DNA from 3 places in the Cellulosimicrobium sp. G4 BAM 1002 genome. Region 1 is predicted to be linked to each of the others. Evidence: riboswitches for the same ligand, from Rfam matches in the RefSeq annotation. Region 1 holds a riboswitch; each other region holds the start of a gene.

Region 1 (7,227 bases):
CCCGTGGCCTTCGCCCACACGAACGTGACGATCTTCTGGGCCACCCAGCCGGCGGCGAACGTCAGGGCGACGGTGCCGACCTTCACGGCCAGGGTCTGCTCGGTGTCGTTCAGGTCGGCCACGAGGGGTCCTCCGTCGGTCGGGGCGCCGTGCGGCGCCGGGCGTGATCGCACGTCCACCGTAGTGCGAAGTCCCGCCCGGACGCCGCCCGGCGCGCTCACTCCCGGCTCACTCCTGGCTCACCGCGTCGAGCACGGGCAGCCGGGCCGCGCGGGTCGCCGGCCACGCGGCGGCCACGACCCCGACGACGGCGGCGAGCGCGAGCATCGCGCCGAGCTGGGCCCACGGGATCGCCAGGGTCGTGAAGCCCTCCTCCGCGAGCACGGACGGGAGCGCGGAGGCGAGCCCCGTCCCCACCGCTAGCCCGACCGCCGTCCCGAACACCGCGATCAGCACGGACTCGATGACGATCGTCCCCCCGAGCTGGGCACGTCCGAGCCCGACGGCGCGCAGCAGCCCGATCTCCCGCGTGCGCTCCACGACGGACAGCGCGAGCGTGTTGACGATCCCGAGCACGGCCACGAGGACCGAGAGCCCCAGGAGCGCGTAGACGATCGCGAGGATCGACTCGACCTGGGACGCGACCTCCCCGGCGAACTCCTCGGCGTCGAGCACCGACGCGACGACGTACGGCGCGACGGCGTCGGACACGTCTTGGCGGACGGCGCCGGGGTCGGCCCCCGGCTCGAGGTCGAGGAACAGCATCTCGGGGGCGGTCGCGCCGACGGCCGCCGCGACGTCCGGGGGCAGGAGCATGTCGACGGTGAACGCGTGGGAGTCGATCACGACCCCGATCCGGACGTCCTGCGCAGGGGTGCCCGGGCGCGCGGGGTCGGCGATCGTGACCACGTCGCCCAGCTCCCAGCCGTGCTCCTCGAGCGCGTCGGCCATGACGGCGGCCTCGCCGCGCGCGAACGCTCCGAGGTCGCCCTCCGTCGCGGTCGTGCGCACGGATCGGCCGAAGCCCTCGGCGGGGAAGCCGACGACGAGCTGCGGCTCGTCGTCCACGGTCACCGGCCCGTACGTCGTGAGGTCGGCCGACGCGACGCCGGGCACGGCCCGCACGTCGTCCGCGACGCCCTCGGGCAGGTACGGCGTCGCGGACCGGACGACAAGGTCGGCAGCCGTCTCCTCGTCGACGATGCCGGTCACGGACTCGCGTGCCGAGAACGCGAGGACCGACGTCGTCGAGACGAGCGCCATGCCGACGAGCAGCGCCCCCGCGGTCGCGGCCGTGCGGCGAGGCTGCCGCGTGACGTTGCCGCGCGCGAGGCCGCCGAGCGGGCGGGCGAGCGCGACGAACGGCGCCGCGAGCACCCTCAGCACCGGACCGACCGCGAGCGGAGCGAGCAGGAGGACACCTGCGATGACCCCGACGGCGCCCAGCCCGAGCAGCGGTGCCCCGTCGCTCCCGGCCGCCGCCGCGCCGACGACGAGCCCCGCGCCGGCGAGCAGCGCGAGCGCGCCCGCGACCGTGCGGACGACGCCCGGTCCGGCGGGCCGCACGGCGTCCTGACGCATCGCCTCCACCGGCCGCACGAGGGCCGCGCGCCGCGCCGGCAGGGCGGCGGCGACTATCGAGACGACCACGCCGACCACGAGCGGGACGACGATCCCGACGGTCGTCACGGGCAGCGAGCCGGAGAGCTCCATCCCGACCGCGCCGATCCCGGCACGCGCGAGCTCGGCGAGGCCGAACCCGGCCGCCACGCCCAGCACCGCGCCGACCACCCCGACGACCGCGGCCTGCCCCAGCACCGAGCCGAAGACCTGCGCGGGCGAGGCCCCGACGGCGCGCAGGAGCGCGAGCTCCCGCGTGCGGCGGCGCACGTGCATCGCGAACGTGTTGGTGATGATGAACGTCCCGACGAACAGCGCGAGCGCGGCGAACACGAGCAGGAACGTCGAGACGAAGCCGAGCTGGTCGGCGATCGCGCTGCTCGTCTCCTCGCGCAGCTCCGCACCCGTGACCGCCTCGGCGCCGTCGGGCAGGTCGTCGGCGACGGCGTCGACCAGGGCGTCAGGTGCCGTGCCGTCCGCGGAGTACAGGGCGATCGACGGGACGAGGCCGTCGGGTGCGAACGTCGCGGCGGCGGTCCAGGCGTCGAGCAGCACGATCGTCGCGCCGGCCATCGGCGCGGACAGCGAGACCTCGCCGACGACGCGGACCGGCTGCACCGCGTCGCCCAGCACGACGTCGGTCGTGTCGCCGACCGCGAGCCCGGACGCCTCGAGGGTCCCCGACTCCAGCGCGACCTCGGCGCCGTCGCGCGGGGCGCGACCGTCGACGACCTCCGGGCCGGGGTCGCGCGGGTCGTAGGCGATCGCCATGCTCGGTGCCTGCGCGCTGAGCACGGCGGTGCCGTCGGCGCCGACGAGCACCGCGGGACCGCTGACCTCGGGGAGCGCGAGCGCGACGTCGTCGCGTGCGCCGAGCTCGTCCGCGAGCTCCGCGGGGACGAGGCTGCGCGCGCCGCCGAGCTGGGCGGACGACGACTCGAGCGCCGTCCCGGTGCTCGTCCCGCCGCGCACGTACGCGTCGGCCTGGATCGAGGACGCGACGATCCCGTCGAACGTCGAGGCGAGCATCGCGCGCAGCGCGAACGTGCCGGTGACGAACGCGACGCCGATCGCCACGGCGAGCACCGACAGCACGAGCTGGGCGCCGTGCGCGCGCACGCCGCGCACCGCGATCCGCCCCATCACCGGACGACCGCCGGTGCGTGCGCGGCGCTGCCCGGTGTCGCCGGGGTCAGCTCGCCGAGGGTGTCGAGGACGCCCTGCGGCGTGGGGTCGCGCAGCTCCGTGACGAGGCGCCCGTCCGCGAGGAACAGCACGCGGTGCGCGTACGACGCCGCCGTCGGGTCGTGCGTGACCATCGCGACGGACTGGCCGAGGTCGTCCACGGAGGAGCGCAGGAACCCGAGCACCTCCGCGGCCGCGCGCGAGTCGAGGTTTCCCGTCGGCTCGTCCGCGAACACCACCGCGGGGCGGGAGACGAGCGCCCGCGCGCACGCGACGCGCTGCTGCTGCCCGCCGGAGAGCTCGGCCGGCCGGTGCCCGAGCCGCGGGCGGAGGCCCACGGCGTCGACCACGCGCTCGAACCACTCCCGGTCCACGGGCCGGCGCGCGATCGCGAGCGGCAGGACGATGTTCTCCTCCGCCGTGAGCGTCGGGACGAGGTTGAACGACTGGAACACGAAGCCGATGCGCGTCCGGCGCAGACGCGTCAGCCGCCGCTCGCTCATCGCCGAGACCGTCTCGCCGTCGACGACGACGGTGCCCGACGTGGGGGAGTCCAGCCCTGCGAGGCAGTGCATGAGCGTCGACTTGCCGGAGCCCGAGGGCCCCATGATCGCGGTGAGGCGCCCGCGCTCGAGGTCGACGTCGACGCCGTCGAGCGCACGGACGCCCGCCTCCCCGCGCCCGTAGGTCTTCACCAGGCCCCGGGCCGTGGCGATCGCGTCCGGTGTGGTGCCGCGCTCGATGCTTCCCTCCGTGACGACCGCGGCGGTCGGTGCGCTGCTCATGGTCACTTCTCCTCCTGCTGATGGTGACCGGGCCAGGGCGGCCCGGTCACCATCGACCCTGGCGCGGACACCCGTGCCCGGGCATCGGGGAACCTCCCGGACCTCTCCCTGGTCCCGGCGCGGGGGCGCTCAGGGTCTTCTCAGGGTGGCTCCGCCGGTCACGGGCCGGCGGGCGTTCCGGTGTAGGCTCGAGGGGAACGACAGGGGAGCTCCTGGAGGAGCTGAGAGTGCGGACCACCGCAGACCCTCGAACCTGATCCGGTTAGCACCGGTGGAGGAAGTCGGGATCTCGATCACCTGCGCGCACACCCACCGTGGTCCTGTGCGCGCCGGTGGACCCCTCCTGAACGTCCAGGGAGGACACATGCAGCACACCGTCGGCAGCAGCCGGAGCCTGCGGACCCACGCGCGCCCCGCCCGCCTGGCCACCACCGCGACGGCGATGACGCTCGCCCTGCTCGCCTTTGCCGCGTGCAGCGGCGGCGACGACGCCACCGGGGGTGACGACGCGTCGTCGGGCGGCGGCACCGTGACTCTCGTGACCCACGACTCGTTCGCGGTGAGCGACGACGTGCTCGCCGCGTTCGAGGAGGAGAGCGGGCTCGAGGTGGAGCAGGTCGCGCCCGGTGACGGCGGCGCGCTCGTCAACCAGCTCATCCTCACCAAGGACTCGCCGCTCGGCGACGTCGTGTTCGGGATCGACAACACGTTCGCGTCGCGCGCGATCGACGAGGGCGTCCTCGAGCCGTACGTGCCCGCCGGGCTGTCCGACTCGGCCGCGTCCTACGCCGTCGGCGACGGCGACGAGCTCACCGCGATCGACCGCGGCGACGTGTGCGTCAACGTGGACCACGCCTGGTTCTCCGAGGCGGGGATCCCCGAGCCGGTCACGCTCGAGGACCTCACGAAGCCCGAGTACCAGGACCTGCTCGTCGTCACGAACCCCGCGACGTCGTCGCCCGGGCTCGCGTTCCTGCTCGCGACCGTCGGCGCGTTCGGCGAGGACGGCTGGCAGGACTACTGGGCCGACCTGCGCGCCAACGGCGTCAAGGTCGTCGACGGCTGGTCCGACGCCTACTACGTCGACTTCTCCGGCTCCGAGGGCGCCGGCCCGCGCCCGCTCGTGCTGTCCTACTCCACGTCGCCCGCGTTCACGCTCACCGAGGACGGCTCCGCGTCCACGACCGGCGCGCTGCTCGACACCTGCTTCCGCCAGGTCGAGTACGCCGGCGTGCTCGCGAACGCCGAGAACCCCGACGGCGCGCGCCAGCTCCTCGACTTCCTCGTGAGCGAGACGTTCCAGGCCGACGTGCCCGGGTCCATGTACATGTACCCCGCCGACGACACCGTCGCGCTGCCCGACGGCTGGGCCGAGTTCGCCCCGCTCGCCGGCGAGCCGTTCGAGGTCGCGCCCGAGGACATCTCGGCGCACCGCGACGAGTGGATCAAGGCATGGACGGCGACCGTCGTCGACTGAGCCCCGGGCTGGGGTGGGCGACCGGGTCGGGTCCGGCGGCGGGGGCGGCGTCGGTGCTCGGGCTGGCCGCGCCGTCGCCTCCGTTCGTCGGGCGTGGGTTCTCGAGCGCGGCCTCGACGCCCTTCGCATCCGACGCCGCCCCCACCGCCTCGGCCGTCGTCTCGCCTTCGCGCACGACCAGCGTTCTACGTCGCGAGGTAGAACCGTGGTCTGCCGAGGTAGAACCGTGGTCGCGCGAGGTAGAACCGTGGTGAGGGCTCGGGCGCCCTGGCGGGGTCGTCTCGGGCGCGCGGTGGCCTGGGGGGTCGCGGCGGCGGTGCCGCTCGTGTTCCTCGGGGTGTTCTTCGCGTGGCCCGTCGTCACGCTCGTGGCGCGCGGGTTCGTCGGGGACGACGGCGGGCTCGACCTGTCCGGGTTCGCCGAGGTGTTCTCGCAGCCGCGGACGTGGCGCATCATCGGGCTCACGCTGTGGCAGGCCGTGCTCGGCACGGTCCTCTCCGTGCTGCTCGGCGTCCCCGGCGCGTACGTGCTGTACCGGTGCCGGTTCCGCGGACGCCGGGTGGTGCGGGCTCTCGTGACGGTGCCGTTCGTGCTGCCGACCGTCGTCGTCGGGGTGGCCTTCCGGTCGCTGCTCGTGCAGGGCGGGCCGCTCGGGTTCCTGGAGCTCGACGAGACGTTCGCGGCGATCGTCGTGGCGCTCGTGTTCTTCAACTACTCCGTGGTGGTGCGCACGGTCGGCGGGATGTGGGAGCACCTCGACCCCCGCGCCGAGCAGGCGGCGCGAGCCCTCGGGGCGACCCCGTGGCGCGCGTTCCGCACCGTCACGCTCCCGGCGCTGACGCCCGCGATCGCGAGCGCCGCGTCGATCGTCTTCCTCTTCTGCGCGACGGCGTTCGGCGTCGTCCTCGTCCTCGGCGGCATCCGCTACGGGACGATCGAGACGGAGATCTGGATCCAGACCACCCAGTTCCTCGACCTGCGCACCGCCGCGGTGCTGTCGGTCGTGCAGCTCGTCGTCGTGGCCGCGGCGCTCACGGTCGCGAACCGCACGCGTGCGAGGCGCGAGCGGGCGCTGAACCTGTCGGCGGCGGCCTCGTCCGCCCACCCGCTGACGCTGTGGCGCGACGGCCGCCCCACCGGCGACCTCGCCCCCGCGGCGCTCACGGCCGCGGTCGTCGTGGTGCTGGTCGGCCTCCCGCTCGGCACGCTCCTCGTGCGGTCGTTCCGGGTGCCGGGCGGCGGGTGGGGCCTCGACAACTACGCGAACCTCGGCACGACGGGCGGGCGCAACGCGCTGTCCGTCACCGTGTGGGAGGCCGCGGGCAACTCGCTGCGCACGGCAACGCTCGCGACGGTCCTCGCGGTCGTGATCGGGGGGCTCGTCGCGCTCGTCGTGTCCCGACGGCCGCGCTCGCGGGGCGGGCGCCGGGCGATCTCCGTGCTCGACTCCGTGTTCATGCTGCCCCTCGGCGTCTCCGCGGTCACCGTGGGCTTCGGGTTCCTGCTCACCCTCGACCGGCCGCTCGGGATCGACGTCGACCTGCGCACGTCGGGCCTGCTCGTGCCGATCGCGCAGGCGGTCGTCGCGACGCCGCTCGTCGTGCGCACCGTCCTGCCGACGCTGCGCGCGATCGACCCGCGCCTGCGCGAGGCTGCCGCGACCCTCGGGGCCACCCCCGGGCGCGTGTTCCGCACGGTCGACGGACCGATCGCCGCGCGGTCGCTCGGCCTCGCGGTGGGGTTCGCGTTCGCCGTCTCGCTCGGGGAGTTCGGCGCGACGTCGTTCCTCGCCCGCCCCGACAGCGCCACCCTGCCGGTGGTCATCTTCCGGCTCATCGGGCGCCCCGGGGCCGAGAACTACGGCATGGCGCTCGCCGCGAGCGTCGTCCTCGCGGTGCTCACCGCGACCGTGATGCTGCTCGCCGAGCGGTTGCGCGGAGACCGACCCGGAGGAGAGTTCTGATGGTGCAGACCGACCCCGCCCCCGCGCGCGCGGGCTCGCCGGAGCCGTCGCGCCCCGACGCGGCGCCCGCCCACATGCCCGGTGAGGGCGGCGGGCTCGCGGTGCGCGACGTCGTCGTGCGCTACGGCGGGCGCGACGGCCGGGGCGCGCGCACGGACCCCGGCACCACGGCCGTCGCGGGCGTCACGCTCGACGTC
Region 2 (7,227 bases), 580 kb from region 1:
GCGCAGCAGCCGCAGGTCCTGCTCCTCGAGGTCCTCGGGCTGCTCGACCCTCGCGAGGATGCCGGTGCTCATCGTGTCCACGGCGAGGTCGTGCATGGCCCAGTCGAGCGACGTGAGGATGGCCGCCGGAGGCTGCACGACCGCGTGCGCCCCTCCGCGGAGCACGTTGCGCACCTGGGCCATCACGACCGCGGCCCGCAGGTCGTGGCCCGCGACGTCCCCGATCACGAGACACGTGCTCCCGTCGCGGACGAGGAACGCGTCGTACCAGTCCCCGCCGATCTGCGCCCCCGAGGTCGCCGGGGCGTACCTCGCGACGAGCTGCAGGTGGTCCGGCTCGGGCAGCGCCGTGAGCAGGCTGCGCTGCAGCTCCTCGGCGAGGTCGCGCTGGACGGCGTGCAGGCGCGCGTTGTCCAGCGCGAGGCCGATCTGGGCCATGACGTCTCGCAGCGACCCGAGCTCGGTCTCGGAGAAGTCGCCGCGCTCGGCCCCGCGGGCGAGCGTGACGAGCCCCCGCACGCGCCCGCGTCCGCGCAGCGGCATGACGGCGAGGGCCCGCGGTGCGAGGCGGGCGAGGAGCTCGCGGGCCGGTCCGTCCTCGAGGAGGTCGCCGGGACGTGGCGGTCCTGCGCGCAGGGCGTGGGGCGCCCCGGCCAGCGTCTCCGCGACGAGCGACGTCTGCGTGAGCGCGGGCACCCGCAGCCGGCGGTACTCGTCGAGGACCGGTTGGAGAGCGCTGTCGGCGTGCAGCGCGGCGACGTCGTGCAGCCGCTGCCGCCAGCCGGTGGCGCCCTCGTCGAGGATGCTGGCGATGGCGAAGTCGGCGAGACCGGGCACGAGGTGCGGCAGCACGGCCTCGAGCGCCCGTACGGGGTCGAGGATCTCGGCGAGGTCCGCAGCGACGTCGGCCAGGAGCGTGGAGCGCGTCCGCGCCTCCTCCGCCTCGGCCAGGGCGCGACGGCGCTCCGTGACGTCCGTGAAGTACGACGCGACGCCGCCGCGCTCCGGCACCGCGCGGACCTCGTACCAGCCGTCGAGCGGCGCGGGGTAGTAGGCGTCGAAGACGACCGGCTCGCCGGTGCGGGCGACCTCCCGGTAGCTCTCCTCGAACGCCGAGCCCACGGCGGCAGGGAAGAGGTCCCACAGGACGCCACCGAGCAGACGGTCTCGCGAGCTGCCCAGGATGCGTTCGCCCTCGGCGTTCACGTAGCGGAACCGCCACTCCGCGTCGAGGGAGTAGTAGCCGACCGTCATCTCCTCGAGGATGCGGTGCACGCGCTCCTCGCCCTCGCGCAGGGCCGTGGTGTCGGTGGTGACGCCGACGACCTGCTCGGCGACACCCGTCGGCCCGGCGAGCGCGCGCCCGCGCGCGGTGAGCCAGCGCGTCGTGCCGTCGGGCCGGAGCACCCGGAACTCCGCCTCGTAGATCCCGCAGGTGGCGATGGCCGTGTCGAGCGCGGCGGTCACCGGCGCGACGTCGTCGGGGTGCAGCCGAGCGTTGAAGGCGTCGATCGTGCCGCCGAAGGAGTCCTCGTCGTACCCGAAGATCTCGAGCAGCGCCGAGTCCCAGCGCAGCGTGCCGGAGGACAGGTCCCAGCGGAACGTGCCGAGGCCTGCTGCCTCCGCCGCCGAGCCGAGGAGCTTGAGCCTCTCGCCGAGGAGGCGGTCGGCTCCCGCTGCGTCGCCCACCTGGTGCTGCATCTGGATGTCCTCCGCGACCTGGTGCGAGCGTTCCCAGCGGACATCATCTCCAGTGCGGCGGGCTCGCGCACGAGGGGTGGTCCCGGTGCGCGTCGTCGGGCAGCGGGATGGCACCCTGGTCGCATGACTTCTGGATCCACCACGCCGGTCGCCGCGCACCGCGCGGACCGTCCTTCCGAGCCGGCTCCCGGGACGGCGCGGGTCGCCGCCGTCGACTGCGGCACCAACTCGATCCGCCTCCTCGTCGCGGACGTCGACACGGAGGCGGGCACGCTCGTCGACCTCGACCGCCGCATGGAGGTCGTCCGGCTCGGGCAGGGCGTGGACCGGACCGGTCGCCTCGCCCCCGAGGCGCTCGAGCGTACGCTCGACGCCGCCCGCCGCTACGCCGCCGTGATCGCCGAGCTCGGGGCCACGCGCACGCGGTTCGTCGCGACGTCCGCCACGCGCGACGCCGAGAACCGCGACGAGTTCGTCGCCGGCGTGCTCGACGCGCTCGGGGTCGAGCCCGAGGTCGTCTCGGGCCAGGAGGAGGCGGCGCTGTCGTTCCGCGGGGCCACGTCGACCGTCGCCGCGGTGCGCCCCGGCCCCTACGTCGTGGTCGACCTCGGCGGGGGCTCGACCGAGCTCGTGCTCGGCACGCAGACCCCCGACGCGTCGTTCTCCATGGACGTCGGGTGCGTGCGCCTGACCGAGCGGCACCTGCGCTCCGACCCGCCGACCGCCGAGGAGGAGGCCGCCGCGCGCGCTGACGTGCGCGCCGCGCTCGACGAGGCGGCCGCCGTCGTGCCGCTGGGGCAGGCCGCCACGCTGGTGGGCCTCGCGGGCTCGGTCACCACCGTGACCGCGCACGCGCTCGGTCTCGCGGCCTACGACCGGGACCGGATCGACGGCTCCGTGCTGCCGGTCGACGCCGTCCTCGCAGCCTGCGACGACCTGCTGCACCGCACGCGCACCGAGCGGGCCGCGCTGGGCTTCATGCACCCCGGCCGTGTGGACGTCATCGGCGCGGGCGCGCTCGTGTGGTCAGAGGTCGTGCGCCGGGTGCGCGACGACGTCGCCGCGGCGGGCGGGTCGCTCACCGAGGTCGTCACGAGCGAGCACGACATCCTCGACGGGATCGCCTGGTCGATCGCCTGACGCCCTGCCGAACCCGGGTTCGGCGTCGGCCCGGGTTCGGCGTAGACCCGGGGCCGACCGGTACGGGCGGAATGACCCTGGTTGGGCGGGTCGAGGGGCGACCAGCGGGGTGGCGTGGGGCGCGTCACGCCCGTCTGACGGACGCTCCGGCTCGCCTGTGCCGGAACCGGTAATACTCTGGAACCATGCCTCAGAATGACCTGACCTCGGTCAGCCGTGCCCAGACCGCCTCGCCGCGGCCCCGCAAGGTGCCTCGCGTCGTCGTGCTCGGCGGCGGTTCCGTGGGTCTGTACGCCGCTCGTCGCCTGCGCAAGAAGCTCGGCCGCCGCGAGGCGGCGATCGTGGTCGTCGACCCGCGCCCGTACATGACGTACGCGCCCTTCCTCCCCGAGGCGGCCGCGGGCTCGATCGACGGTCGCGACGTCGTCGCACCGCACCGCCGAGCGCTCAAGGGCGTCGACGTGCTGCAGGGCAAGGTCGTCGCGATCGACCACGGCTCGCGCCGCGTGACGATCCACCCGGAGGAGGGCGACGACTACTCGGTCACCTACGACCACCTCATCGTCGGCCTCGGATCGGTGTCGCGCACGCTGCCCATCCCGGGGCTCGCGGAGAACGCGATCGGGTTCAAGAACGTGGAGGAGGCCATCGCGGTCCGCAACCACGTCCTCAACCGTATGGACGTGGCGTCGTCCACGTGGGACGAGGCCCTGCGCCGCCGCATGCTGACGTTCACGTTCGTCGGTGGCGGGTTCGCGGGCATCGAGGCGCTCGCCGAGATCGAGGACATGGCTCGCTACGCGACCAAGAACTACGCCACGATCGAGGAGAAGGACCTCCGCTTCGTCATGATCGAGGGCGCCGGTCGCATCCTGCCCGAGCTCAGCGAGCCCATGGCCCTCTACGCGCTCGACGAGCTCAAGAAGCGCGGCATCGAGTTCCACCTCAGCACGTTCCTGTCCTCGTGCGTCGACGGCCACGTCGTCACGTCCACGGGCGTCGAGTTCGACTCCGACACGATCGTGTGGACCGCGGGCGTCAAGGCAAACCCGGTCATCAAGGAGGCGTCCGACCTCCCTGTCGACAAGATGGGCCGCGTCACCGTGCTCCCGACGCTCCAGGTCGCCGACGCGGACGGCGTCGTCGTGCCGAACGCGTGGGCCGCGGGCGACTGCGCCGCCGTGCCGGACGTGCTCAACCCCGGCAAGTTCTGCCCCCCGAACGCCCAGCACGCGATCCGCGAGGCCACGCGCCTGGCGGACAACCTCGCGCTCGAGCTGCACAGCGAGCCCCCGGTCGAGTACCGCCACAAGAACGTCGGTACGGTCGCGTCGCTCGGTCTGTACAAGGGTGTCGCCGAGCTCTTCGGCGTGTTCAAGCTCCGCGGGACGCTCGCGTGGCTCATGCACCGCGGCTACCACGTCATGGCGATGCCGACGGGCAACCGCAAGATCCGCATCTTCATCGGCTGGATGGGCCAGTTCCTCATGGGCCGCGAGCTCGTGTCCCTCGGTTCGCTGCACGACCCGCGCGCCGAGTTCCGCGCGGCGTCCGTGCCGCCGAAGAAGGACGGCGAGCCGGTCAAGCAGACCGCCCAGGGATCGGCGGCGGCCGCGGAGTCCGGCACCGGCACCGTGGACGCGGACGACAGGACGCCGGCGGCCAAGGCCTCCTGACGCCGCCGGGCTCCGGCCTGGCACAGCTGCCCGACGTCGAGGGGCGAGCCGCGTGCGCGGCTCGCCCCTCGACGCGTCCCGGTAGGGTCGGGCGCAGCCCCCATAGCCCAACTGGCAGAGGCGGCCGGCTTAAACCCGGCGCAGTGCGGGTTCGAGTCCCGCTGGGGGCACCGTCACGAGAGCCCCGTCGGCCCGTCCGGCTCGGCGGGCGGCGCGGCCTCCTGGCCGAGGACCACGACGTTGCCGTCGGGGTCCTGCACGCGCGCGACGCGCTCTCCCCACGGCTGGTCGGTCGGCGGCTGGGTCACGGGGACGCCCGCCGCGGCGAGATGCTCGACGGCGCGGTCGCAGTCGTCGACGTACACCCACAGCGCGGTGCGGGCGACGCCCTCGGGCATCGAGCCGTCGTCGAGCCCGATCCCGAGCGGGGAGCCGCCCACGTGCACGCTCACGTAGACGGGAGGGCCGTCGTCGGGGAACGCGTACTCGACCGTCCCGCGCAGCAGGTCGCGGTAGAAGCCGAGCGACCGCTCGACGTCGGCCACGGAGAGGATGGGGAACAGGCTGCGGAACATCGTCGCCTCCAGCACGGGCGCACGCGCAGGTGCGCGCGGTCCTCGATGCCTCCATGGTCGCGCCCCGACCACGCTCCCGCGCGACGGACGTCCGTGCGACGCGGCCGGGCCGCTGCTAGGGTGCCGACGAACCACGCGGGGTGTCCCGCCCGGGCGACGAGCCCGGGCCGAGGGACTGAGACGAGCGGTACGGCCGCCCGGACCCGTCGAACCTGATCTCGCTAGCACGAGCGGAGGAACGTGGGCATGTCGACGCCTGCTGCCATCACCCTGAACCCTGTCCTCGCGGAGGACCCGACCGTCCTCGTGCCGGACGGCGAGGACGGCTTCACCGCCGACCTCGGCCGCCGGTACGTGCACCTGTTCACCGAGTTCTACGACCACCCGTTCCTCGCGGGGCTGCGCGACGGGTCGGTCGACCCGGTGTCCGTGCGGCACTACGTGGGCCAGGACCACCAGTACCTCACGGCGTACCTGCGCTGCTACGGGCTCGGCATGACGCTAGCGCCGGACCGCGAGTGGGCCAGCTGGTTCCACGACAAGGCCGGGTTCCTGCTCGACGACGAGTCGCACGCCCACCACGCGATGTGCGACTTCCTCGGCCTCACGTACGAGGAGGCGCAGACGACGCGCCTCGCGCCGAGCGCGCAGGCGTACGTCGACCACATGCTCGAGGCCGGCCGCGACTCGCTCGGCGTGCTGCTCGCCGCGTTGCTGCCGTGCCCGTGGACGTACATCTGGTCGGCGCGCCGGTTCTGGCTCGCCGAGCGCCCGACGACGCCGGGAGCGATCGCGGACGACCATCCCCTCGCGGGCTGGTGGGAGTTCTACGCGGCCGAGCGCACCGACGGTGTGCTCGCCGACCTGCGCGCCCGCTTCGACGCGCTCGCGGCGGACGCGGGGGAGGCCGAGCGTGCGCGCATGGAGCGCGCGTTCGAGCTGAGCTGCCGGCACGAGATCCGGTTCTGGCAGATGGCGTGGTCGCTCGAGGAGTGGTGAGCCCGCCGCGCCGGCGGTGACGGTGGCTGCCGGGCGCCCGACGTCGTCCCTTACGCCAGGAGCAGATCCTCGCCCGGGTGCTCGGCACCCGGGCGAGGCGCGGGTAGCGTGGCGAGCACCGCGGGGAGCCGGCGGACGACGGACGGGGAGAACGATGAGCGGGACGACGGGGCACCACACCGCCCGGCGGGACGGCGCGCGACCGGAGCCGTTGCTGCGCCACGTCATCGGCGGGATCCTCCGGCGGGCGCGGCTCGCGCAGGGGCGGACCCTCGTCGACGTCGCCGCCGCGGCCCGGGTCTCGACCGCCTACCTGTCCGAGGTGGAGCGCGGCCGCAAGGAGGCGTCGTCGGAGGTGCTCGCCGCGGTGTGCGGTGCGCTCGGCATCCGGCTCGTCGACCTGGTCGCGCGCACCGGCGAGGAGCTGCGGCCCGTCGCCCCGGTGCGTGTGCTCTCGTCCGTCCGTGGGCGCGGCGGGTTGTCTGCCCCGCGCCACGCCGGACCTGCAGGAGCGCCCGTCCGCGACCTCCCGGTCGCCCGCGGCACGACGTCGGTCCGCACCCTCGGTCGGGCCGGAGACGTGCTGCTCGTCGCGGCCTGAGTCCGTGAGGGCCGCTCGAGCGGCGGGGTCGATGCCGCGTGTCGCACCGTGGGGGTGGCTGCGGGGCGCCGTTACCGTCGGATCATGACGGAGCAGCACACCGCGCAGGGCACGGCAGGGCTGGTCGCGACGGAGCCCCGGGACGAGCCCGCGCGTCTTCAGGACCTCGTCGACGACGCCGCGTTCCTCTCGCACGAGCACCAGCTCCACCTCGTCGACCGGCACGGCGACGACGCCTGGAACGCCGAGATGTCGAGCGGGACGTTCACCTTCACGGCCGCGTCCGGAACCACGACGGACTGCCGCCTGCAGTTCCTCGGGACCGCCGCGCCCGGACCGGGCAGCTGGATGTGGTCCTGGCACAACGTCAACGGCTTCCCCGACGACGTGCTGCGCGCCGCCGAGCGGACTCGTGCGACGGGCCTGCCCGAGGCGACGGAGGCCGAGCTCACCCTCGCGGACGACCTGCCGTACCGGCTCGCCCTCGCGGCGAAGGCGACCACCGGCTCCTTCACGCACTACAGCGCGCCCGTCG
Region 3 (7,227 bases), 2.0 Mb from region 1:
CAACGCGGGCCGAGTCGACGCCGAGGTCCCGCTGTGGGAGGCCGACCCCGACGAGTGGTGGGCGGTCCTCGAGACGAACGTGCGCGGGCCGTTCCTGCTCGCCCGTGCGGTGGTGCCGGGGATGCTCGCGCGCGGCGGCGGCCGCGTCGTCGACCTCAACAGCGGCGCGGGCTCGCACGACATGGACGGGGCGAGCGCGTACAACGCCAGCAAGACCGCGCTCCTGCGCCTCGGTGCCAACCTGCACCGGTCGGGGTCCGCACACGGGCTGCGGACGTTCGAGGTGGCGCCGGGCGTCGTGCGGACGGACATGACCGCATCGATGGTCATGCACGAGGGCCGCACCGAGTGGACCCCCGTCGAGCGGACGGTCGAGATGGTCGTCGCGATCGCGCGCGGTGAGCTCGACGCGTTCTCCGGCGCGTTCGTCCGCGTGACGCACGACTCGCCGGCGTCGCTCCGCGCGGCGGTCGACGCGGCGGCCGCCGGAGAGGGCGTCGTCCCGGGAGCGGACGGCCGTCGTCTGCGCGTCACGCGGTGGGGCGAGGAGGACCCGATGCCCGGAGAGCTCCCGAGCCGCTGACCCTTCCACCGCCACGCCCTGCGCCGCAGAAGCCTCGCCGACGCCGTCCGACCCTCGGGTCGGGCGGCGTCCGCGCGTGCGCCGTCCGGACGCCGTGCCGCGGGGAGGGCGGTACATGTCACGCCGTGGTTAGTTGAGCATTCACCTTCTGATCCGCGATGCTGATCTGGACACCTGACCAGAACCGGGCGGACGCAGACGTCGCGGCTCGACAGCGACGCCTGGAGCGACAGATGACGACGACACGGCCGGTCCGACAGTGGAACGGCATGACCGTGCCCGACGCGGGGACCTACGTCCTCGACGAGGCGCACAAGCGCGTCGGCTTCCAGGGCCAGCACATGATGGTCTCGCCCGTGCGCGGGGAGTTCACCCGGGCGAGCGCGACGGTCCTCGTCGGCGACGACCCGCTCGCCTCGGCCGTCAGCGCGACCATCGACGCCGCGAGCCTCACGACGCACCACGAGGAGCGCGACGTCCACCTGCGCAGCGCCGACTTCCTCGACGTCGAGACCTACCCGACGCTCGAGTTCCGCAGCACGTCGGTCACGTGGCAGGGCAGCCAGGACGACCAGATCCTCTCGTGGGCGCGCCTGCGCAACCGCTCGCCGGAGCGCGCCGAGCTCTCCGCGGACCGTGTGCAGGCGGCCGCCGCTCCGGCGCGCTTCCTCGTGAGCGGACTCCTCACGATCCGGGACGTCACCCACCGGATCGACCTGACGATGCAGTACGGCGGGGCGCGGCGCGACCCCTACGGGCGCGACATCTTCGGCTTCCACGCGACCGGCGAGTTCGACCGCGAGGACTACGGGCTCGTCTGGAACGTGCTGCTCGAGACCGGCGGGTTCCTCGTCGGCAAGAAGGTCACGCTCGAGATCGCGGGGGAGGCGATCCACCAGGCGTGAGCCGCCCGCTAGCATGAGCGCACGACACGGGGTGCCCCGGGAGGGCCGGGGCTGAGATCACACCCGTCGAACCTGATCTAGCTCGTACTAGCGAAGGGATGTCCGGCGATGACGCTCGCCCTGCCCGCACCGTCCTCCTCCTCCGCCCCCGGGCCGTCGCGCCCGCGCGTCCTGTCCGTCGCGGGCACCGACCCGACCGGCGGGGCGGGGATCCAGGCCGACCTCAAGACGTTCTGCGCCCACGGGGCGTACGGGATGGCCGTGACGACAGCGCTCGTCGCGCAGAACACGCACGGTGTGCGGTCGGTGCACGTGCCCGGCCCGGACTTCCTCCGCGCGCAGCTCGACGCCGTGTCGGACGACGTCGAGATCGACGCCGTGAAGATCGGGATGGTGGCCGACGCCGAGAACGCGCACGCGATCGGGGCGTGGCTCGACGACCTGGGGGTCGCTCGGGCCGCCGTCGGGGCCCGTCGCCCGTGGGTCGTCCTCGACCCCGTCATGGTCGCGACGTCGGGCCACCGGCTGCTCGACGCCGGCGCCGAGCAGGCCGTGCGAGACCTCGCGACACGGTCCGACGTCGTGACGCCCAACCTCCCCGAGCTCGCCGTCCTCGCGGAGCAGGCCGTCGCCACGACGTGGGACGACGCGCTGCGCCAGGCGAGCGGGTACGCCACGACGAGCGGCGCCGTCGTGCTGCTCAAGGGCGGGCACCTCACCGGCGCGACCTCGCCGGACGCGCTCGTCGTGCCGGGCGGGCGCTCGGGCACGGGATCGGGCACCGCGCCGGCGGTGACGACGTTCGACGCGGAGCGCGTGGACACGCTGCACACCCACGGCACGGGGTGCTCGCTGTCGGCGGCGCTCGCGGCCCTGCGCCCGCAGCGAGAGAGCTGGGACGAGGCGGTCGGGGAGGCCAAGGAGTGGCTCACGGGCGCGCTCCGGGCGGGGGCTGCGCTCCGGGTCGGGACCGGGCGCGGCCCGGTGGACCACCTGCACGCGCTTCAGGCGCGCGCGACGTCCGAGGTCGTCCCGGCCGGGTAGACGCACTCCGTGCCCGGCGGCCACCACCGCCAACGGGACTCGACCTGGGCCTCGCTGACGCCCTCCGGCCGCTCGGCGACGCACCGCTCCTCGCCCTGGCGCACGCCGATCGTCAGGTAGTAGGCGACGAACGTCCCCGTGACCAGGACGGCGAGCACCGTCACCGCGCGTCGGAGCGCGGGGGAGGGGCCGCCGTCGGACCCTTCCCCGGGGCGCGGTGGCACCCAGTCCCAGCTCATGCGGTTTCCGTGCTCGCGTCGGCTGCCGACGGCGTCGCGGTCGGGACGAGCAGCACCTTGCCCGTCGTGGCGCGCCCCTCGAGCGCGCGGTGCGCGTCGGCCGCCTCGGCGAGCGGGAACGTCGCGCCGACGCGGACGTGGAGCGTGCCGCCCGCCACGGCGCCGAGCACCTCGGTCGCGCGCTCGACGAGCTCGGTGCGCGTCGCCGTGTGGTCGGCGAGCTTGGGGCGCGTGAGGAACAGCGACCCGCCCGCGTTGAGGCGCTGCGGGTCGAACGGCGGCACCTGGCCCGACGACCCGCCGAACAGGACCAGCGTGCCCCGCCGGTGCAGGGACGCGAGCGACGCGTCGAACGTGTCCTTGCCGACCGAGTCGTACGCCGCGGCCACGCCCTCGCCGCCCGTGAGCCCGCGCACGACCTCGGGCAGCTCCGTGGCGAGGTCCGCGAACGCCGTGTACTGGATCACGTGCTCGGCGCCCGCGCCCCGCGAGAGCTCGGCCTTCTCGGGCGTGGATACCGTCGAGATGACGTGCGCGCCGCGCGCGACGAGCATCTGGGTCAGCAGCAGGCCGACGCCGCCGGCCCCCGCGTGCACGAGGACGCGGTCGCCCGGCTGCACGGGGTAGGACGACGTGCACAGGTAGTGCGCCGTCAGGCCCTGGAGCGCGACGGCCGTCGCGTCCTCGAACGACACCGCTTCCGGCACGTGCAGCGCCTCGCGGGCCGCGACGACGACGAGCTCCGCGTACGACCCCGATGCCTCGGTCCACACGACCCGGTCGCCGGCCGCGAACTCCTCGACCCCCTCGCCGACCTCGACGACCGTCCCGGCGCCCTCGCTGCCGACGACGTGCGGGTAGTCCATCGCGTACGTGCCGGACCGCTTGTACGTGTCGATGAAGTTCACGCCCGCCACCGCCGCGCGGACGAGCAGCTCGCCCGGTCCCGGCGACGGGTCGGGCAGCTCGGTGTACTCCAGGACCTCGGGGCCACCCGCCTCGCGGGCCACGATCGCGTGCATGGCTCCACCCTAGGGCCGCGGGGTCGGGTCTACGGCCCGCGTGGTCGGGGCGGCTAGACGGCCCGCGTGGTCGGGCGGGTGGTCGGGGCGGGTCGTGTGCTCGGGCTGCCGCGCCGTCGCCCTGGTCCGTCGTCCTCGCTTCGTGGAGCGCGGCTCTGACGCCCTTCGCACACGACCCGCCCCGACCCTCGTCGGCTCGCCATCTCCTGCCCCGACCTTCACGGCTCAACCTCGGTCGGGGGTTTCGTGCGCCCGCTCGCGCGGGCGATGTCGGTGGCGGGTGGGAGCTTCGGGTCATGAGCACCCACGAGCACGGCATCCACCACTCCATCGACTACGTCGAGCTTCCTGTCACGGACCTCGCCGCCGCGCAGGCGTTCTACGGTGCGGCGTTCGGCTGGGAGTTCGTCCCCTACGGCCCGGAGTACGCCGGCATCCGCACGTCGGCGGAGGCCGGGCAGGACGAGGCGGGAGGACTGCGCCTCGCCGAGAGGAGCGACGTCACGCGAGGCGGCCCGTTCGTCCTGATGTTCTCCGAGGACCTCGACGCGACCGTCGCCGCGGTGACCGCCGCCGGGGGAGAGGTCGTGAGCGGACCCTACGACTTCCCGGGCGGTCGCAGGTTCCACTTCCTCGACCCGAGCGGCAACGAGCTGGGCGTCTGGGCGACCGCCTGACCCGGATCGACAGGGCCGACCGCGGCGACCGGACCGACGGCAAACCGGACCGGCAGACGAGCGGTGGGGGCGGACCGTGTGCGAAGGACGTCAGGGCGCGCTCGTGGAGCGAGGACGAGGGAGCAGGGCGACGGCGCGCCAGTCCGAGCACACGGTCCGCCCTCTCCGCGGACCCGACCACCAGCGGACCCGCGGCATGGCTGAGTGCATAAGTATGTATAGTGATGCATATGACTATCAGAGTCGCGGTCGCGGGTGCGTCCGGTTACGCGGGCGGGGAGACGCTCCGCCTGCTCGCCGGGCACCCCGAGGTGGAGGTCGGCGCCGTCACGGCGCACAGCAACGCGGGCTCGCTGCTCGGTGAGCACCAGCCGCACCTGCGCTCCCTCGCCGACCGCGTGCTGCTCCCCACGACCGTCGAGAACCTCGTGGGCCACGACGTCGTCGTGCTGGCACTGCCGCACGGCGCGTCGGGCGAGATCGCGGCCCAGCTCCCGGACGACGTGCTCGTCCTCGACCTGGGTGCGGACCACCGGCTCGAGTCGGCGACGGACTGGCAGGCGTTCTACGGCTCGGAGCACGCGGGCACCTGGCCGTACGGCCTGCCGGAGCTGCTGCTCACGCGCGGCACGACCGCAGGCGCGAGCGAGACGAAGCAGCGCGAGGTCCTCGCGGGCGCGCGCCGCGTCGCGGTACCCGGCTGCAACGTCACGGCCGTGACGCTCGGGATCCAGCCCGGCATCGCTGCAGGGCTCGTCGAGGGCCAGGACCTCGTCGCGGTGCTCGCGAACGGCTACTCCGGCGCGGGGAAGTCGCTCAAGGGGCACCTCCTCGCGTCCGAGGCGCTCGGGTCGGCCCAGCCGTACGCCGTCGGCGGCTCGCACCGGCACATCCCCGAGATCGCGCAGAACCTGCGCTCCGCGGGCGCGCCCGCCGTGAGCATCTCGTTCACGCCGACGCTCGTGCCGATGTCGCGCGGCATCCTCGCCACCGTCACGGCCCGCCTGTCCGACGTCGCGGCGCGCCTCGCGCCGGGCGAGGTCGCCGCGCGCGTGAGGCAGGCCTGGGAGGACGCGTACGTCGGCGAGCCCTTCGTCCGTGTCCTGCCCGAGGGGCAGTGGCCGACGACGGCCATGACCCTCGGCGCGAACACGGCCCTCGTCCAGGTCGCGGTCGACCACGCCGCGGGTCGCGTCGTCACCGTCACGGCGATCGACAACCTCGTCAAGGGCACCGCGGGCGCCGCGGTGCAGTCCATGAACATCGCGCTCGGCCTGCCGCAGGCGCTGGGCCTCACGACCGAAGGGGTCGCCCCGTGACCGTCACCTCGCCACTCGGCTTCCGGGCCGCCGGCGTCGCCGCCGGGCTCAAGTCGACGGGCGCGAAGGACGTCGCGCTGGTCGTCAACGACGGGCCGCTCGACGTCGCGGCCGCCGTGCTGACCACCAACCGCGTCTTCGCCGCCCCCGTCGCCTGGACGCGCCAGGCCGTGAGCGACGGGCGCGCGACCGCCGTCGTGCTCAACTCGGGCGGCGCCAACGCGTGCACCGGCCCCGAGGGCTTCGCCGACACGCACCGCACCGCCGAGCACGTCGCGGACGTGCTCGCGACGTCCGCCGGCGACGTGCTCGTGTGCTCGACGGGCCTCATCGGCGTGCGCCTGCCCATGGAGAGCCTGCTCGCGGGGGTCGACGCCGCGGCGGGCGCCCTCGCCGACCCGGTCGCCGCGGTCGATGGCGGTGGTGACGCCGCGCTCGCGATCATGACGACGGACACCGTGCCCAAGACGGTCTCCGTGGTCCGGGAGGTCTCGGACGCCACCGCGACGGACGGCGCCGCGACGTGGTCCGTCGGCGGCATGGCGAAGGGCGCGGGCATGCTCGCGCCGGGGCTCGCGACGATGCTCTGCGTGCTCACGACGGACGCCGTCGTCGACGCCGCGACGGCCGACGCCGCGCTGCGCGCGGCGACCCGCACGACGTTCGACCGGGTGGACTCCGACGGCTGCATGTCGACCAACGACACCGTCATCCTGCTCGCGTCGGGCGCGTCCGGGGTCGAGGTGCAGCTCGACGAGCTCACCGACGCCGTGACCGACGCGTGCGCGTCGCTCGCGCGCCAGCTCGTGGCCGACGCCGAGGGCGCGAGCCACGAGATCGCCGTCACCGTGGTGAACGCGTCGAGCGAGCACGCCGCCGTGGCCGTCGCCCGTGCGGTGACCCGCTCCAACCTCTTCAAGACCGCCATCTTCGGCAACGACCCCAACTGGGGCCGCATCGTCTCCGCCGTCGGCACGGTCCCCGAGGACGTCGCGCCGTTCGACGCGCTCCTGCTCGACGTGACCGTCAACGGGGTCCAGGTGTGCCGGGCCGGGGGAGTGGGCGAGCCGCGCGAGCTCGTCGACCTCGCCGCCGAGCGCGAGGTGCGGGTCGAGATCGACCTCCACGCCGGCACCGCCTCCGCGACCGTCTGGACCAACGACCTCACGCACGACTACGTCCACGAGAACAGCGCGTACTCCTCATGAGCGACCAGGTGCCTTCCCCCGACGACGCCGCCTTCGACACGCGCACCGACCTGCGCCCGGAGCAGAAGGCCGAGGTGCTCGTCGAGGCCCTGCCGTGGCTCCAGGAGTTCGCGGGCGCGCTCGTCGTCGTGAAGTACGGCGGCAACGCCATGGTCGACGACACGCTCAAGGCCGCGTTCGCCCAGGACATGGTGTTCCTGCGCCGCGTCGGTCTGCGGCCCGTCGTCGTG

The links. Region 1 has a riboswitch for thiamine pyrophosphate ahead of ACMXGY_RS18355 (thiamine ABC transporter substrate-binding protein). Riboswitches for the same ligand answer to the same signal wherever they lie in the genome.
Region 2: it holds a riboswitch for thiamine pyrophosphate, as region 1 does, so the genes downstream of both, ACMXGY_RS15880 (TenA family protein) here and ACMXGY_RS18355 (thiamine ABC transporter substrate-binding protein) in region 1, are expected to answer to the same signal.
Region 3: it holds a riboswitch for thiamine pyrophosphate, as region 1 does, so the genes downstream of both, thiD (bifunctional hydroxymethylpyrimidine kinase/phosphomethylpyrimidine kinase) here and ACMXGY_RS18355 (thiamine ABC transporter substrate-binding protein) in region 1, are expected to answer to the same signal.

What each region holds. Positions count from the first base shown of each region.
Region 1 is NZ_CP182109.1:4,118,234-4,125,460, reverse strand. It holds gene ACMXGY_RS18370 (DUF4235 domain-containing protein) at 1-122, opposite strand, end outside; gene ACMXGY_RS18365 (ABC transporter permease) at 229-2,763, opposite strand; gene ACMXGY_RS18360 (ABC transporter ATP-binding protein) at 2,763-3,590, opposite strand; TPP riboswitch at 3,783-3,887, shown strand; gene ACMXGY_RS18355 (thiamine ABC transporter substrate-binding protein) at 3,955-5,067, shown strand; gene ACMXGY_RS18350 (ABC transporter permease) at 5,360-7,030, shown strand; gene ACMXGY_RS18345 (ABC transporter ATP-binding protein) at 7,030-7,227, shown strand, end outside.
Region 2 is NZ_CP182109.1:3,539,690-3,546,916, reverse strand. It holds gene ACMXGY_RS15905 (SpoIIE family protein phosphatase) at 1-1,701, opposite strand, end outside; gene ACMXGY_RS15900 (Ppx/GppA phosphatase family protein) at 1,825-2,841, shown strand; gene ACMXGY_RS15895 (NAD(P)/FAD-dependent oxidoreductase) at 3,027-4,517, shown strand; tRNA gene ACMXGY_RS15890 (tRNA-Leu) at 4,614-4,687, shown strand; gene ACMXGY_RS15885 (VOC family protein) at 4,691-5,092, opposite strand; TPP riboswitch at 5,219-5,348, shown strand; gene ACMXGY_RS15880 (TenA family protein) at 5,339-6,091, shown strand; gene ACMXGY_RS15875 (helix-turn-helix domain-containing protein) at 6,246-6,692, shown strand; gene ACMXGY_RS15870 (DUF6882 domain-containing protein) at 6,777-7,227, shown strand, end outside.
Region 3 is NZ_CP182109.1:2,087,236-2,094,462, forward strand. It holds gene ACMXGY_RS09390 (SDR family oxidoreductase) at 1-583, shown strand, start outside; gene ACMXGY_RS09395 (YceI family protein) at 817-1,488, shown strand; TPP riboswitch at 1,506-1,604, shown strand; gene thiD (bifunctional hydroxymethylpyrimidine kinase/phosphomethylpyrimidine kinase) at 1,597-2,532, shown strand; gene ACMXGY_RS09405 (hypothetical protein) at 2,493-2,771, opposite strand; gene ACMXGY_RS09410 (quinone oxidoreductase family protein) at 2,768-3,793, opposite strand; gene ACMXGY_RS09415 (VOC family protein) at 4,090-4,470, shown strand; gene argC (N-acetyl-gamma-glutamyl-phosphate reductase) at 4,695-5,789, shown strand; gene argJ (bifunctional glutamate N-acetyltransferase/amino-acid acetyltransferase ArgJ) at 5,786-6,997, shown strand; gene argB (acetylglutamate kinase) at 6,994-7,227, shown strand, end outside.